3 regions of the Skermanella cutis genome follow, and region 2 is predicted to be linked to each of the others. Evidence: riboswitches for the same ligand, from Rfam matches in the RefSeq annotation. Region 2 holds a riboswitch; each other region holds the start of a gene.
The links. A riboswitch is a leader RNA that binds a small molecule or an ion and turns the genes downstream of it on or off. The one in region 2 is predicted to bind thiamine pyrophosphate.

Region 1: it holds a riboswitch for thiamine pyrophosphate, as region 2 does, so the genes downstream of both, IGS68_RS19245 (ABC transporter ATP-binding protein) here and thiO (glycine oxidase ThiO) in region 2, are expected to answer to the same signal.
Region 3: it holds a riboswitch for thiamine pyrophosphate, as region 2 does, so the genes downstream of both, thiC (phosphomethylpyrimidine synthase ThiC) here and thiO (glycine oxidase ThiO) in region 2, are expected to answer to the same signal.

What each region holds. Positions count from the first base shown of each region.
Region 1 covers NZ_CP067420.1:4,121,779-4,126,619, forward strand. Annotated here, with positions in the region: gene IGS68_RS19230 (class I SAM-dependent methyltransferase) at 1-232, shown strand, start outside; gene IGS68_RS19235 (DUF192 domain-containing protein) at 245-718, opposite strand; gene IGS68_RS19240 (acetoin utilization protein AcuC) at 778-1,929, opposite strand; TPP riboswitch at 2,039-2,147, shown strand; gene IGS68_RS19245 (ABC transporter ATP-binding protein) at 2,140-2,907, shown strand; gene IGS68_RS19250 (ABC transporter permease) at 2,939-3,694, shown strand; gene IGS68_RS19255 (ABC transporter substrate-binding protein) at 3,701-4,672, shown strand; gene dprA (DNA-processing protein DprA) at 4,752-4,841, shown strand, end outside.
Region 2 covers NZ_CP067420.1:548,061-552,901, reverse strand. Annotated here, with positions in the region: gene IGS68_RS02600 (tRNA1(Val) (adenine(37)-N6)-methyltransferase) at 1-470, shown strand, start outside; gene IGS68_RS02595 (S49 family peptidase) at 519-1,379, shown strand; TPP riboswitch at 1,469-1,569, shown strand; gene thiO (glycine oxidase ThiO) at 1,560-2,771, shown strand; gene thiS (sulfur carrier protein ThiS) at 2,768-2,989, shown strand; gene thiG (thiazole synthase) at 3,029-3,808, shown strand; gene IGS68_RS02580 (hypothetical protein) at 3,860-4,099, shown strand; gene IGS68_RS02575 (glycine--tRNA ligase subunit alpha) at 4,320-4,841, shown strand, end outside.
Region 3 covers NZ_CP067420.1:3,199,622-3,204,462, reverse strand. Annotated here, with positions in the region: gene IGS68_RS15150 (DUF3369 domain-containing protein) at 1-269, shown strand, start outside; gene IGS68_RS15145 (EAL domain-containing protein) at 334-1,542, opposite strand; gene IGS68_RS15140 (hypothetical protein) at 1,837-2,061, shown strand; gene IGS68_RS15135 (hypothetical protein) at 2,255-3,166, shown strand; TPP riboswitch at 3,233-3,351, shown strand; gene thiC (phosphomethylpyrimidine synthase ThiC) at 3,422-4,841, shown strand, end outside.

The DNA of each region.
Region 1 (4,841 bases), 2.4 Mb from region 2:
CAAGGAACTTTACCCCACCTATTACGAGCAGGCGCTGACCCTCGTGCGGCCGGGCGGCGTGATCGCCATCGACAACACGCTGTGGCGCGGCACGGTCGCCGATCCGGAAGCGACCAAGCCCAAGACCGAGACGTTCCGGGCGTTCAACGCCTTCGTCCATGCCGACGAGCGGGTGACACAGGTGCTGCTGCCGCTGGGCGACGGGCTGACCTTGGCGCGCAAGCGCCCCTGAGGGTCAGCCCGGTCAGCCCTGTTGCTGGAAGGCCGGGTGGACCACCCGGTCGCCGGCACGGATGCCCAGCCGGGCGGCCATGCCGCCGTTGATCTCCAGCACGCCCTTGACCTGGCCCGCGGAACTGATGGTGTCCAGCGACTGGGGCACCGCGTTCTCGTGGATGTTGACGATCCGGCCGTCGGCGCCGATGAACACCATGTCGAGCGGGATGAAGGTGTTCTTCATCCACATGGACATGGTCTGGAGTTGCGGCAGGACGAACAGCATGCCGGCGTCGGGCGCCATGGTCTCGCGGAACATCAGCCCCTGCGCCATCTGGCGCGGAGTCTCGGCGACCTCGATCGCGAAGGGATACTTTCCGCCCGACGCGGTCTCGATGGTCAGGCGGTCGGTGCGGAACGTCTCCGCGGCGGACACGGGACCCAGACCGGCCGCAACCAGCAGCAGGACGAGGGTGAAGGTTCGGATGATCGCGGCAGCCATGGTCCAGTCGCTACAGGAGCCCGCCCCATATGTAAAGCATTTGGGCGAATCCTGTAGCGTCAGGACATGACGGCGTCCACGACCTGCCGGATCTCGTCGCGCACCGGGCCGGGCCTCGGGGCGTCGGCGATGGTGGTGAACCAGTGTTCCGGCGGGTTCTGGCCCTGGCGGCGGCTCCAGGTCAGGGCGCGCAGCACCTCCTCGGCGTCCTGGGTCACCGGGACGTCCGGGTCGATGCCGTTGAGGGTGGCCCAGACGCCGGTCCAGCAGCGGCCGACCGACCACGGATTGTAGCCGCCGCCGCCCAGCACCAGGACCCGAGGCGCCAGGGTCGCAAGCGATCGGACCGCGTTCCACAGGGCGCGGTTGGACAGTTCCAGCCGGCTCAGCGGGTCGTCGGCCAGGGCGTCGGCGCCGCACTGGATCACCACGGCGTCGGGGGTGAAGCCCCGGCCCAGCGGCATCAGGGCGTTCTCCAGGATGTAGTCCAGCTCGGAATCGTTGAATTCCACCGGGACCGGCAGGTTGCGGGCCATGCCGCCGGCCCGGTCCCCGACCTTGCCGGTGAAGGGCCAGCGGGTGCCCTCGTGGACCGACACGGTCAGCACCCGGTCGTCGTCGGCGAAGGCATATTCCACCCCGTCGCCGTGGTGGGCGTCCAGGTCCGCGTAATAGACCCGCCGCAACCCGCCGTCGAGCATGGTCAGGATCGCGAGCACAGGGTCGTTGAAGTAGCAGAAGCCGCTGGCCCGGTCGCGCAGGCCATGGTGGGTCCCGCCCGCGGGGTTGTAGATCACCCCCTCGTGCTCGGCGAGCAGCCGGCCGGCCAGGATCGATCCGCCCGACGCCGTGGCGGGGCGGCGGAAGACCTCGGGGAAGATCGGGTTCTCCAGCCGGCCGATATTGTAGCGGTCGCGCGCCTCCGGATCGAGCCGCTGCTCCGCCTCGGCCCGGCGGACCGTCTCTATATATGAGCGATCGTGGAAACGGGCGAGCTGGTCGGGCGTCGCCCTGGGGCTGTCCAGGTAGGCCCGGTGGTCCAGCCACCCCATGGCACGGGAAAGATCGATCGCGGTGGAGACCCGCGGGATCGCGAGCGGGTGCTTCTTGCCATAGGTGGAGGCCCGGTAGATCTCGCTTCCGATGAAGAGCGGACCGATGGGCTGGGACTGGGCGAACTGAGACTGGGCGGGCTGGGACTGGTTCAGCATGGAAGCTGACCTAGGCCGCTCCCCGGGTTTCGTCAACTCCGTGCGTTTATCTGCGTATTCGGTATGCAGGCGCCTTGCCAGGGCGTCATGGACTTGCAATAGTCCGTCCAACCTCACTGGGGGGAGCCGATGGTCGGCTGAGAGGTCCCAAGACGCGGGACGACCCCTGGAACCTGATCCGGTTGATACCGGCGTAGGGATCAGTGACCCATGCACGACCTCGTGCGGCCGACCGAGTCGGCCCGTCTTCCCAGCATCGGCGTAAGGATTGAGCGGGCCCGCCTGACCTATGGCGGCGTGCGGCTGTTCGACGGCCTGGATTTCGAGCTCGAAGGCGGTCGCTGCACCTGCCTGCTGGGGCCGAGCGGCGTCGGCAAGACCACGTTGCTTCGGCTGATCGCCGGGCTGGCCGATCCGGAGCCGCCCACGGTCCTGGCGGCGGAGGACGGGAAGCCGCTGGACGGCCGGGTCGCCTACATGGCGCAGCAGGACCTGCTGCTGCCCTGGCTGGGCGCGCTGGACAATGTATTGCTGGGGCCGAGGCTGCGCGGCGAGGCGGTGGGCGCCGCCCTGGTGGACCGGGCGCGCGGGCTGCTCGACGCGGTCGGGCTGGGCGACCGGCTGCAAGCCCGGCCGGCCGAGCTGTCGGGCGGCATGCGCCAGCGGGTGGCCCTGGCCCGCACCCTGATGGAGGACCGTCCCGTCGTGCTGATGGACGAGCCGTTTTCGGCCCTGGACGCGATCACCCGCCTGAGGCTCCAGGAACTGGCGGCCGGGCTGCTGGCGGGCAGGACGGTGCTTCTGGTCACCCACGACCCGCTGGAGGCGCTGCGCATCGGGCACCGGATCCATGTGATGGCGGGGCAGCCGGCGGAGATCGGTCCGGCGATCTCGCCCGAGGGTTCGCCGCCGCGGCCGGCCGACGATCCGGCGCTTCTGGTCCGCCAGGCCGAGCTGCTGCGGCGGCTGTCATCATGATGCGGGCAGTATGATGCGGGCGGTACGGCCCATGGTGCGCCCCCTGGTGACCGCGGCGGTCCTGATCGCCGCGTGGCAGGCGCTGGTCTGGGCGACCGGCGTGCCGCGCTTCATCCTGCCCGATCCGGCGCGGGTGGCGATGGCGCTGTGGGAGCGGGCCGGCCTGATCGGCTACCACGCCCTGTTCACGATCGGCGAGATCCTGGGCGGGCTGGCGCTCGGCGTCGTGCTGGGCGCCGCCACGGCGCTGACGCTCAGCTATTTCCGGCCGGCGCGGCGCTGGCTGATGCCGGTGCTGGTGTTCAGCCAGGCGATCCCGGTGTTCGCGCTGGCGCCGCTGCTGGTGCTGTGGCTGGGCTACGGCATGGCGTCCAAGGTCGCCATGGCGACCCTGATCATCTATTTCCCGGTCACTTCGGCCTTCTTCGACGGGCTGCGCCGGACCGAGCCGGGCTGGCTGGACCTGGCGCGGACCATGGGCGGGTCGCGCTGGAGCACGCTGGTGCGGATCCGCCTGCCGGCAGCATTGCCAGCCTTCGCCTCGGGCCTGCGGGTCGCCACGGCGGTCGCGCCGATCGGCGCCGTGGTGGGCGAGTGGGTCGGAGCCTCGGCCGGCCTCGGATACCTGATGCTGCACGCCAACGGGCGCATGCAGGTGGACCTGATGTTCGCCGCCCTGCTGACCTTGGCCGCCATCGCGGTGGCGCTCTATTTCGCGGTGGACGCCCTGCTGCGCCGCGCCCTGCCGTGGCAGCCCGACAATAATCCAGACGAAGAGAGGGACTGAACACCCATGCGTACCGAAGCATCGCGCCGATCCATCCTGAAGGCCGGGCTGGCGGGGCTGGTCCTGGCGGCCGGCCTCGCCGCCTCGGCGCCGGCATCGGCCCAGGACAAGCTCACGGTCCTGCTGGACTGGTTCGTGAACCCGGACCATGCGCCGCTGTACGTGGCTCGGGAGATGGGCTACTTCCGCGACGCCGGGCTGGAGGTCGAGATGATAGCGCCTGCCGACCCGAACGATCCGCCCAAGCTGGTCGCCGCCGGCCGGGCCGACCTCGCCATCTCGTACCAGCCGCAGCTCCAGATGCAGGCGGCCGAGGGCCTGCCGCTGACCCGGATCGGCACGCTGGTCGCGACGCCGCTGAACACGGTGGTCGTGCTGGCGGACGGGCCGGTCAAGTCGATCGCGGACCTGAAGGGGCGCAAGGTCGGATACTCCGTCGGCGGGCTGGAGGACGCGCTGCTCGGCGCGATGCTGGAGAACGCCGGGCTGAAGCTGTCCGACGTGGAACTGGTCAACGTCAATTTCAGCCTGTCGCCGGCGCTGCTGTCGGGACAGGTCGACGCGGTGGTCGGGGCCTACCGGAACTTCGAGCTGAACCAGCTCGACATCGAGGGCAAGGCCGGGCGCGCCTTCTATCCGGAGGAGCACGGCGTCCCGCCCTATGACGAGCTGGTCATCGTCGCCAACCGCGAGAAGGCCGCCGACCCCCGCCTGCCCCGCTTCCTGGACGCGGTCGAGCGCGGCACGCTGTACCTGATGAACCATCCGGACGAGTCGTGGAAGCTGTTCGTCAAGGCCAACCCCGAACTGGACGACGAGCTGAACCGGCGCGCCTGGCGCGACACCCTGCCCCGCTTCGCCCACAGCCCGGCGGCACTGGACGCGAGGCGATACGAGCGGTTCGCCCGGTTCCTGAAGGAACGTGAGCTGATCGGGGAGGTGCCGAGACTGGCGGACTACGCGGTCGAGCTTCGCTGAGGACCGTCTTTGCCATTTTGCCGCATGCGCGCGTGTGCGGCAGGCGTTGATCATGCCGCCGGCTGCGGTATCGTGCGGCATGACTCAACTGAGACGCGCACTCTCCGATGCCGAGCGGATCGACTGGCTGCGGCTGATCCGGACCGAGAATGTCGGCCCGGTCACCTTC
Region 2 (4,841 bases):
AGGACAGGGTCCGCATCCTGGAAGGCGACCTGCTGGCGCCGCCGGAGGAGCTTGCCCACACGGCCTTCGACCGGGTGATGACCAACCCGCCGTTCCAGGAGGCCGGCACCCACACCCCGCCGCCGGACGGAAGCCGCGCCCTGGCGCACGGCGAGGGCGCGGCCGACCTGGCGGCCTGGCTCGATTTCTGCGCCCGCCGGGTGAAGCCGCGCGGCACCCTGACCGTCATCCACCGGGCCGACCGGCTGGACGACCTGATCTCCCTGCTGCGCGGCCGTTTCGGCGGGATCACCCTGGTCCCGCTGTGGCCCAAGGCCGGCCGGCCCGCCCGGCGCATCGTGGTGACCGCGCGCAAGGGGGCCCGCAGCCCCGCCCGCCTGATGCCCGGCCTGGTTCTGCACGAGGCCGACGGCGGCTTCACCGGCGCGGCGCAGGCGATCCTGCGCGACGGCGCCGCGCTGGATCTTTGAAATCAGGGCGCCCGCCCCATCTTAAGCGGCATGCTGATCCGCCGTATCATGACCGCCTTCGGTCGCAAGCCCGCCCCCACCGTTTCCGTTCTCCGGCTGTCCGGCGTCATCGGCGCCGGCGGGGCTTTCCGCCCGGGAATCACCCTGGCGGCCCTGGCGCCCGCCATCCAGCGCGCCTTCTCCGTTCCCGGCCAGCAGGCCGTGGCGCTCCAGGTCAATTCGCCCGGAGGCTCACCGGTCCAGTCCGCCCTGGTCGCGGGACGCATCCGCCAGCTGGCGGACGAGAAGAAGGTGCCGGTCTTCGCCTTCGCGGAGGACGTCGCCGCATCGGGCGGCTACTGGCTGGCCTGCGCCGCCGACGAGATCTACGCCGATCCCAGCTCGATCATCGGCTCGATCGGCGTGGTTTCCGCTGGCTTCGGCTTCCAGGACCTGATCGCCCGCTACGGGATCGAGCGGCGGGTGCATACCTCCGGCACCCGGAAGGCCATGCTCGACCCGTTCCAGCCCGAGCGGGACGAGGACATCGTCCGGCTGAAGGCCATCCAGGCGGAGATCCACGACGCCTTCAAGGCCATGGTCCGCGGCCGGCGCGGCGACCGCCTGAAGGGGACCGACGAGGACCTGTTCTCGGGGGAATTCTGGACCGGCGCCAAGGCGCTGGACCTGGGGCTGGTCGACGGGCTCGGCGACCTGCGCTCGGTCATGCGCGACCGCTTCGGCGAAAAGGTCAACCTGCGGCTGGTCCATGGCGAGCGCCGCTGGTGGCGAAGCCGCATCCGGACGGAAGCGGCGCTGTCCGGCCTGACCCCGTCCGGCCTGACCCCGTCCGGCCTCGCCGACGATCTGGCGGGCGCCCTGGTCAATGCCGTCGAGGACCGCGCGATGTGGTCCCGCTTCGGCCTGTAGCGCCGGCACTCGGGCTGGGCGGCTGCCCGATAAGCCTTGCGGTCATACCGGGGCATGCCGCATAGTCGCGACCCTGGACGCGAGTCCGGAAAATCTGGCTGGGGTGCCGGTCCTTCGAGGGGCCGGCTGAGATCATACCCATCGAACCTGTTCGGATAATGCCGACGAAGGGAGCCCCCCATGACGACAGCGCGATCCGTTTCCGAATTTTCGACCGGCCTGCGGTCCGACCGCCCCTCGGTCGCCATCGTCGGCGCCGGCGTGGTCGGCCTCGGCATCGGCTGGCGCCTTGCCGCCGCCGGGTGCCGGGTCGAGATCTTCGACAAGGGCGAGGCGGGACGCGGGGCGAGCCATGCCGCCGCCGGCATGCTGGCGGCCGGGGTCGAGGTCGAGCCCGGCGAGGAAGGCCAGCTGCCGCTTAACCGGCACAGCCAGGACCTGTGGCCGGGCTTCGCCGAGGAGCTTCAGGCCGCCTCCGGAATCGACGTCGAGCTGCGCACCGAGGGCACCCTGGTGGTGGCGCTGAACGCCGACGACGTGGCGCGCCTGCGCTTCAATTTCGACCTCCAGAAGAGCCTGGGGCTCGGCCACGAATGGCTGACCGGGGCCGAGGTCAAGCGCCGCGAGCCCTATCTTCACGCCGGCACGGCCGCGGCGATCCTGAGCCCGCGCGACCACCAGGTGGACAACCGGAAGGTCGCCCTGGCCCTCCGCACCGCCTTCGAGCGGGCCGGCGGGCGCCTGCACGAACATGTCCCGGTCGAGGAGATCCTGGTCGAGGGCGGGCGCGCCGCCGGCGTGCTGGCGGCCGGAGGGGAGGCGCACCGGGCCGACGTCACCGTGCTGGCGGCCGGCGCCTGGTCTCGCACGGTCCCGGGCCTGCCCGACGACGCCCGGCCGCCGGTCCGGCCGGTCAAGGGCCAGATGGCGGCCCTGCGGATGGACCCGCGCGAGCCGCTGCTGCGCCACGTGGTCTGGACCCCCGGCGTCTACCTGGTGCCGCGCCGCGACGGGCGGCTGGTGATCGGCGCCACGGTGGAGGAGCGCGGGTTCGACACCGACCTGACCGCGGGCGGCGTCATGTCCCTGCTCGAAGGCGCCTGGCGGGCCCTGCCGGGTGTCGAGGAACTGCCGATCGACGAGCTGTGGGTGGGATTCCGCCCCGGCTCGCGCGACGACGCGCCCATCCTGGGGCCTTCGGCGCTGGACGGGCTGGTCCTGGCGACCGGCCACCATCGGAACGGCATCCTGCTGACCCCGGTCACCGCCGACGCCGTCTCCGACCATATCCTGACCGGGCGGACCGCCGACGTCATCCGCCCGTTCGGCATCGATCGATTCGTCAAGAGAGCGGCGCCAGGCCGCCCGCAGAGTGGGAAGGAACCTCGATGACCCCGCATGTCCCCCGGCATATCCAGGTGAACGGCCGGCGCGAGCCGCTGGCGGCCCCGACGCTCGACGCCCTGCTGCGCGGGAAGGGGGTCGTTCCCGGAGCCCGCGGCGTCGCCGTCGCGCTGAACGGCGAGGTCGTCCCGGCCGGCCGCTGGGCCGACACGGCCCTGGCCGAAGGCGACGACCTGGAGATCGTCCGCCCCTTCTCCGGCGGCTGAAGCCGGATACGCCCGTTACGAAGCCCTGAAAGCACCCCCATGTCCCATCCGCCCGATTCCTTCGAGATCGCCGGCCGCAGGCTCACCTCCCGACTGTTCATCGGCACCGCCGGCTATCCGAACCGCCAGGTCATGCTCGATTCCATCACGGCGAGCGGGGCCGAGGTCGTCACCGTGTCGATCCGCCGCATCAGCCTGGAAGGCTATGCCGAGAGCATGGTCGACCTGCTGGGGTCCGACTATGTCCTGCTGCCCAACACAGCCGGCTGCTCGACCGCGCGGGAGGCGGTGCTGACCGCCCGCCTCGCCCGCGAGGCCCTGCATACGGACTGGATCAAGCTGGAGGTGATCGGCGACCGCGAGACCCTCCACCCCGACGTGGAGGAGCTTCGGCGCGCGACCGAGGAGCTGGTCGCCGACGGCTTCACCGTGCTGCCCTACTGCAACGACGACCCGGTGTCCTGCCGCAAGCTGGCCGACGCCGGCGCCGCGGCGGTGATGCCGCTGGGCTCGCCGATCGGCTCCGGCATGGGGATCGCCAACCCCCACGCGATCGAGCTGATCTGCGCGCGCAGCTCCGTTCCGGTGATCCTGGACGCGGGGATCGGCACCGCCTCGGACGCGACGCTGGCGCTGGAGCTGGGGTGCAGCGCCGTGCTGCTGAACACGGCCGTCGCCAAGGCCCGCGACCCGCGCCGCATGGCGGCGGCGATGCGGGCCGCCGTGGAGGCGGGGCACGCCGCCCGGCAGGCCGGCCGCATCCCGAAACGGACCTACGCCCAGGCTTCCAGCCCGCAGCTCGGCCTGATCGGCACCTGACTTGACCGGCACCCGGCTTGACCCGCATGGGCGGGGGCACTAAGAGGAAGCATGCTGAAATTCCTCACCCTCGTCCTGCTGATCGCCGCCGTATGGTTCGGCTTCAAGTTCGTCGCCCGAACCCAGGCGATCGCCAAGGCGAAGCGCGAGATGCAGGCCCGCCGCGAGGCCGGGCTGCCCCGCCCGCGTCCCCGCGACGCCCAGGAGATGGTCCGCTGCGCCTCCTGCGGCGTCTACGTGTCGGCCACCAAGACCAGCGCCTGCGGCCGCCCGGACTGCCCTTACCGGTGAGGGGGATTCCTGTTGTTTGTCCACAGATGAACGCAGATGGGCACGGATGTTTTCTCGATCCTGTCCGTGTCCATCTGCGTTCATCTGTGGATGATGCGGCCCTTTGCCGTTCGCCCGTCGTGCGACGCCGGCTCCGACGCACCGCCTCCTGCACTTGATTCCGCCAGACTGCCCGCGTATCGTCCACGCACTGCAACATAATCATAAAGTGTGAGCGAACATGGCGCCTGCAAGCGCGGCGACACGGCCCCTCAGCTTCCAGGGGCTGATCCTGAAGCTCCAGAATTTCTGGGCGGAACAGGGCTGCGTCATCCTCCAGCCCTACGACATGGAAGTCGGCGCCGGCACGTTCCACCCGGCGACGACCTTGCGGGCGCTGGGGCCGCAGGACTGGCGCGCGGCCTATGTCCAGCCGTCGCGCCGGCCCAAGGACGGCCGTTACGGCGAGAATCCCAACCGCTTGCAGCATTACTACCAGTTCCAGGTGATCCTGAAGCCGTCGCCGGCCGACGCGCAGGACCTGTACCTGAAGAGCCTGTACGCCCTGGGGATCGACCCCGCGCTGCACGACATCCGGTTCGTCGAGGACGACTGGGAGAGCCCGACGCTGGGCGCCTGGGGCCTGGGCTGGGAGGTCTGGTGCGACGGCATGGAGGTCACCCAGTTCACCTATTTCCAGCAGGTCGGCGGCATCGAGTGCGACCCGGTCGCGGTCGAGCTGACCTACGGCCTGGAACGGCTC
Region 3 (4,841 bases), 2.7 Mb from region 2:
AGGTGGCGGAAACCCACCATGAGAAATACGACGGTACCGGCTATCCCGCCGGCCTGAAGGGCGAGGCGATCCCGGTCGGCGGCCGGATCACCGCCGTCGCCGACGTCTACGACGCCCTGATGCACAAGCGCCCCTACAAGGAGGCCTGGACCCTCCAGGACACCATCGACCATCTCAAGTCCCAGAGCGGGACCCACTTCGACCCGCTGGTGGTCGACGCCTTCCTGACGATCCTGGACCGCGGCCTGGACGAGGAGGGGATAGGCTGACCGCGGGACCTACGGGTGGGGGCGGCGTCCAGAGGTCCCCATGAAGCTGCCACGGCGGTGCCGGTTACTCTCGGGAAGCGATGGGTCGATCGAGCATCCCGCCCATGACGTCCGCCGGGACCGGCCGGCTGTAATGATAGCCCTGGCCGAACGTGCATCCCAGTTCCCGGAGCGGCCGGATCAGGTCGGCCGTCTCGACGCCTTCCGCCACCACCTCCATGCCCATGCGGCGGGCCAGAGTGATGATGGTTTCGACGATATGATGGGTGCGTCCCACTTCGCCCAGCGCCCGGACGAACGACTGGTCGATTTTGAGCACGTCGAACGGGAACTTGTGCAGGTAGGAAAGGCTGGAGTAGCCGGTCCCGAAATCGTCGAGCGCCAGGGTCACGCCGAGGTCCTTGATCCTGCACATGACTTCGTAGGCCTGGTGGGGATCGTGGACCAGCGCCGTCTCGGTCAGCTCGACCTTCAGACGGTCGGCGGGGAAGCCGGTCATCGCCAATCGCTCCGCCAGGCCGGTCACCACGTCCATGTCCGTGAAATGCTGCGACGACAGGTTGACGCTCAGGAAGGGCAGGGGACGGTCGCCGGCCGTCCGGCGCAGCAGCGCGCAGGCATCCGCCATGATGGCCAGGTCGATCTGCCGGATCAGGCCGCTCTTCTCGCCCAGATCGATGAACTCGCAGGGCGGCACCAGGCCGCGGTCGGGATGGCGCCACCGGGCAAGGGCCTCGAACCCGGCGAGTTCGCCGCCCGCGATCGTCACGATCGGCTGGAAGAACGGCTCGAACTCCCCGGCGCCGAGGCCGCGTTCCAGGTCGTGTTCGCGGTGAATCCAGTTCAGCGCCGATTCGCCGCGCTCGGTGCCGCCGGTGGGCGCCGACACCACCAGATGGTTCGCCGTCCCCCGGTCGCGGCCCGGCAGGTCGTTGAGAAGCCCGCTCTGCGCCTGCCTGAACCGGCTGATCAGGCTGCCGAGCAATTGCCCGACGACCGGCTCCACCTCCTGGATGCGCCGCTTCAGCTGATCCCGCCGGATGATCAGCACCTCGGTCTCCTCCGTCGCCCGGGCCGCGGCCGACCGGACGCTGTCGTCCAGCACCGCCATCTCGCCGAAGATCTCGCCCCGGCCGAGGGTCGCCAGCGTGATGTGGGTCCGGTCCCGGGTCGCGCAGATCTCGACCTGTCCCCGTTCCACGATGTAGGCGCAGTCGGCGGGCTGTCCCTCGAAGAAGATCGTTGCACCTGGTCGAAACGTCTTGCGGATCAAGGGAGGGTCTCCACGATGGGTCGCCGGCTGCCGGAACGGAATAAAGCAATTTCAGGAAAATACGGCTTAATCCGAATTCTGTAAAGATGGGCCGAACCGGTCAAATAATCTGGCGACGGAGTCTTATCGTTCGTAAGGCAAACGGAGTTTTCCGTTCGTAACGGGGCGGGACAGCTGCTCCAAGCCTTGGATTTTTCTTGCGTGATATACATATCGGTGCCGTCACTCGAAGTAAGCGCATAGGTTTGTTGGTTAACTTTGTAATGGGTTGTAACCTCCACAAGGGAGCTGGCGATGGCCGCAATCGAAAGCCTGAAGGCGATTCTCGACAAGACCTACGAAGGCATGACGCCCAAGCAGCTGATGTCGCAATCTCCTGCCGCCCTGGCGGGCGTGACCGAAAGCGACGCGCTCAAGCTCAAGGAAGCCTTCGGTATCGACACGATCGAAGAGCTGGCGACGTGCAAATACTTCCTGTGGGCGCAGGCGCTCCACGTCCTCGCGAAGACCGAGAAATAGGACCTCGTCCCGCCGCGATCCGGAGGAGGCCGCGGCGGGGCCTTCGTCACCCGTCTCCATCCCCCGGGCAGCGATTCCGGCAGTCGTTCCCGGCGTTTCGGATCGATGATGCGGACGCGGAAGAAAAAGGTGGAGTTTTGCCTATCGAAAGTTTTACCTCTCCTGGCCGCACATCCCCGTAGGAAGCCAGGACATGCCGACCACAGCCAGGAAGCTCTATACTCCCGCCCGGTTGCCTTCGATCCCGCCGGGAGTGGCACCGCCGTTCCATCAGGCGGCGCTGTCCAGCTGCGTGGTCCATCACCTCGTCGATCCCGCCAGGGTAGTCGATCTCTTCGAAGGGAGCGGGCTGCGGCCAGCCATTTTCGGCGACCGCGCCTCGGTCAGCTTCGGCTTCCATGTCCATGCCGCCTTCCGATCCGCCGGGCTGAACCTGCCGCCCGAACACTGGTCGCCGTCGGCGGCCGGGATCGTCCAGGAGTTGGAACTGAGCATGGTAGCCTTTCCGGAAGGCCGCGGGGGCGAGGTTCCCGACGTTACCATCGACCAGTGGCTGATGGGCGACGATCAGACCAAGCTGCTGGGAAACCACCGCCTGTTCGTGCCGTGCGACGATCCGGCAGCCGTCGCGGTCGGCAGGGACCTGTTCGGCGACCCGACGTTCCTGACCGGCTTCCTGGTCAACCTGCCATCGCCCGATCCTGTCCGCGACGGCACGGCCGCGACTGCCGAGACGGAGTGGATGCAGACCTGGGGCTTCAGGGTCGGCGATCCCGACGAGCCCGACCACTTCATCTTCACCGCCCTGGTCGATACCACCGGCCTGACCCCGATCCCCGGCACGATCTCCCCGGTCACCCGGTACGGCGTTTCCGCGGCCGGCCCGGTCGGCTGCCGCTGGAGCGTCGCCCGGCCCTTCGACACCTACTTCATCGCCGATGCCGGACCGACGGATCGCGTGCGGCTGACCTACGGCGCGAGTTCCCATCCGATGGGCATCGTCATGCGGGACCTGCTGGAAGGAGCCCAGGCCTACGCGGTCCAGACATTCCAGTCCGACCCGGTCGCGGTCCGCAGCCGGCCTTACCTCCTGACGCCGCGCTGAGGATATCGGGATCGGGCGTGACGGCGACTCACGGCTTGACAAGCGGCGGCGATGCACTGAGGATCGGCGTATTCCCAGGGGAGCCCCGATAGGGGGCTGAGATTCCGTCGGCCTAGCGGCAACGCGGAGACCCTTTGAACCTGATCCGGGTCGTGCCGGCGTAGGAAGGGGAGAGGGCGAGGACTCCGCGCCCGGTCTCATCATATCCATCGCTGCATTCCGGATCTCCGCTCGCAATCGAAGCAGGAGATCACGATGCCGAAAGACAGCAATCCCACCGTCACCGTTTCCACCGGGCCGCTGCCCGCGTCGCGCAAGGTCCATGTTCCGGGCGCGCTGTACCCGGACCTGCGGGTGGCGCTGCGGGAGATCGACCTGGAGCCGGGCAGCGGGGAGCCGCCGGTCCGGGTCTATGACAGCTCCGGCCCCTACAGCGATCCGGCTGCTGAAATCGACATCGCCCGCGGCCTGCCCGCGCTGCGCGCCGGCTGGATCGCGGCCCGCGGCGATACCGAGGCCTATGACGGCCGGCCGGTCAAGCCGGAGGACAACGGCCTGCGCCAGGGCCAGCGCGCCAACCTGGAGGAGTTCTCCGGCCCCGCCCGCAGGCCGCTACGCGCACGGGCCGGCGCCGCCGTGACACAGATGGCCTATGCGCGGCGCGGCATCGTCACGCCGGAGATGGAGTATGTCGCGATCCGGGAGAACCTCGGCCGGCAGGCGGCGCTCGATGCCGTGCCGGACGGCCGGTCCTTCGGCGCCGCGATCCCCGACCATGTCACCCCCGAGTTCGTGCGCGACGAGGTGGCGAGGGGCAGGGCGATCATCCCGGCCAACATCAATCACCCCGAGATCGAACCGATGATCATCGGCCGCAGTTTCCTGGTCAAGATCAACGCCAACATCGGCAATTCCGCCGTCGCCTCCTCCGTGGGAGAGGAGGTCGAGAAGATGGTCTGGGCGACCCGCTGGGGAGCCGACACCGTGATGGACCTCTCGACCGGCGCCAACATCCACACCACCCGCGAGTGGATCATCCGCAACTCCGCCGTGCCGATCGGCACCGTCCCGATCTACCAGGCCCTGGAGAAGGTCGGCGGCCGGGCCGAGGAACTGACCTGGGACATCTACCGCGACACGCTGATCGAGCAGGCGGAGCAGGGCGTGGATTACTTCACCATCCATGCCGGGGTCCGGCTCGCCCACATCCCCCTGACCGCGCGCCGGGTGACCGGCATCGTCTCGCGCGGCGGCTCGATCCTCGCCAAGTGGTGCCTGGCGCACCACCGGGAGAACTTCCTCTATACCCGGTTCGACGAGATCTGCGAGATCATGCGGGCCTACGACATCAGCTTCTCGCTGGGCGACGGGCTGCGGCCGGGCTCCATCGCCGACGCCAACGACGCGGCGCAGTTCGCCGAGCTGGAGACGCTGGGCGAACTGACCCAGGTCGCCTGGAAGCACGACGTGCAGGTCATGGTGGAGGGGCCGGGCCATGTGCCGATGCACAGGATCAAGGAGAACATGGACCGGCAGCTCGACGTCTGCCGCGAAGCGCCCTTCTACACGCTCGGCCCGCTGACCACCGACATCGCGCCCGGCTACGACCACATCACCAGCGGCATCGGCGCCGCCATGATCGGCTGGTTCGGCACGGCGATGCTGTGCTACGTGA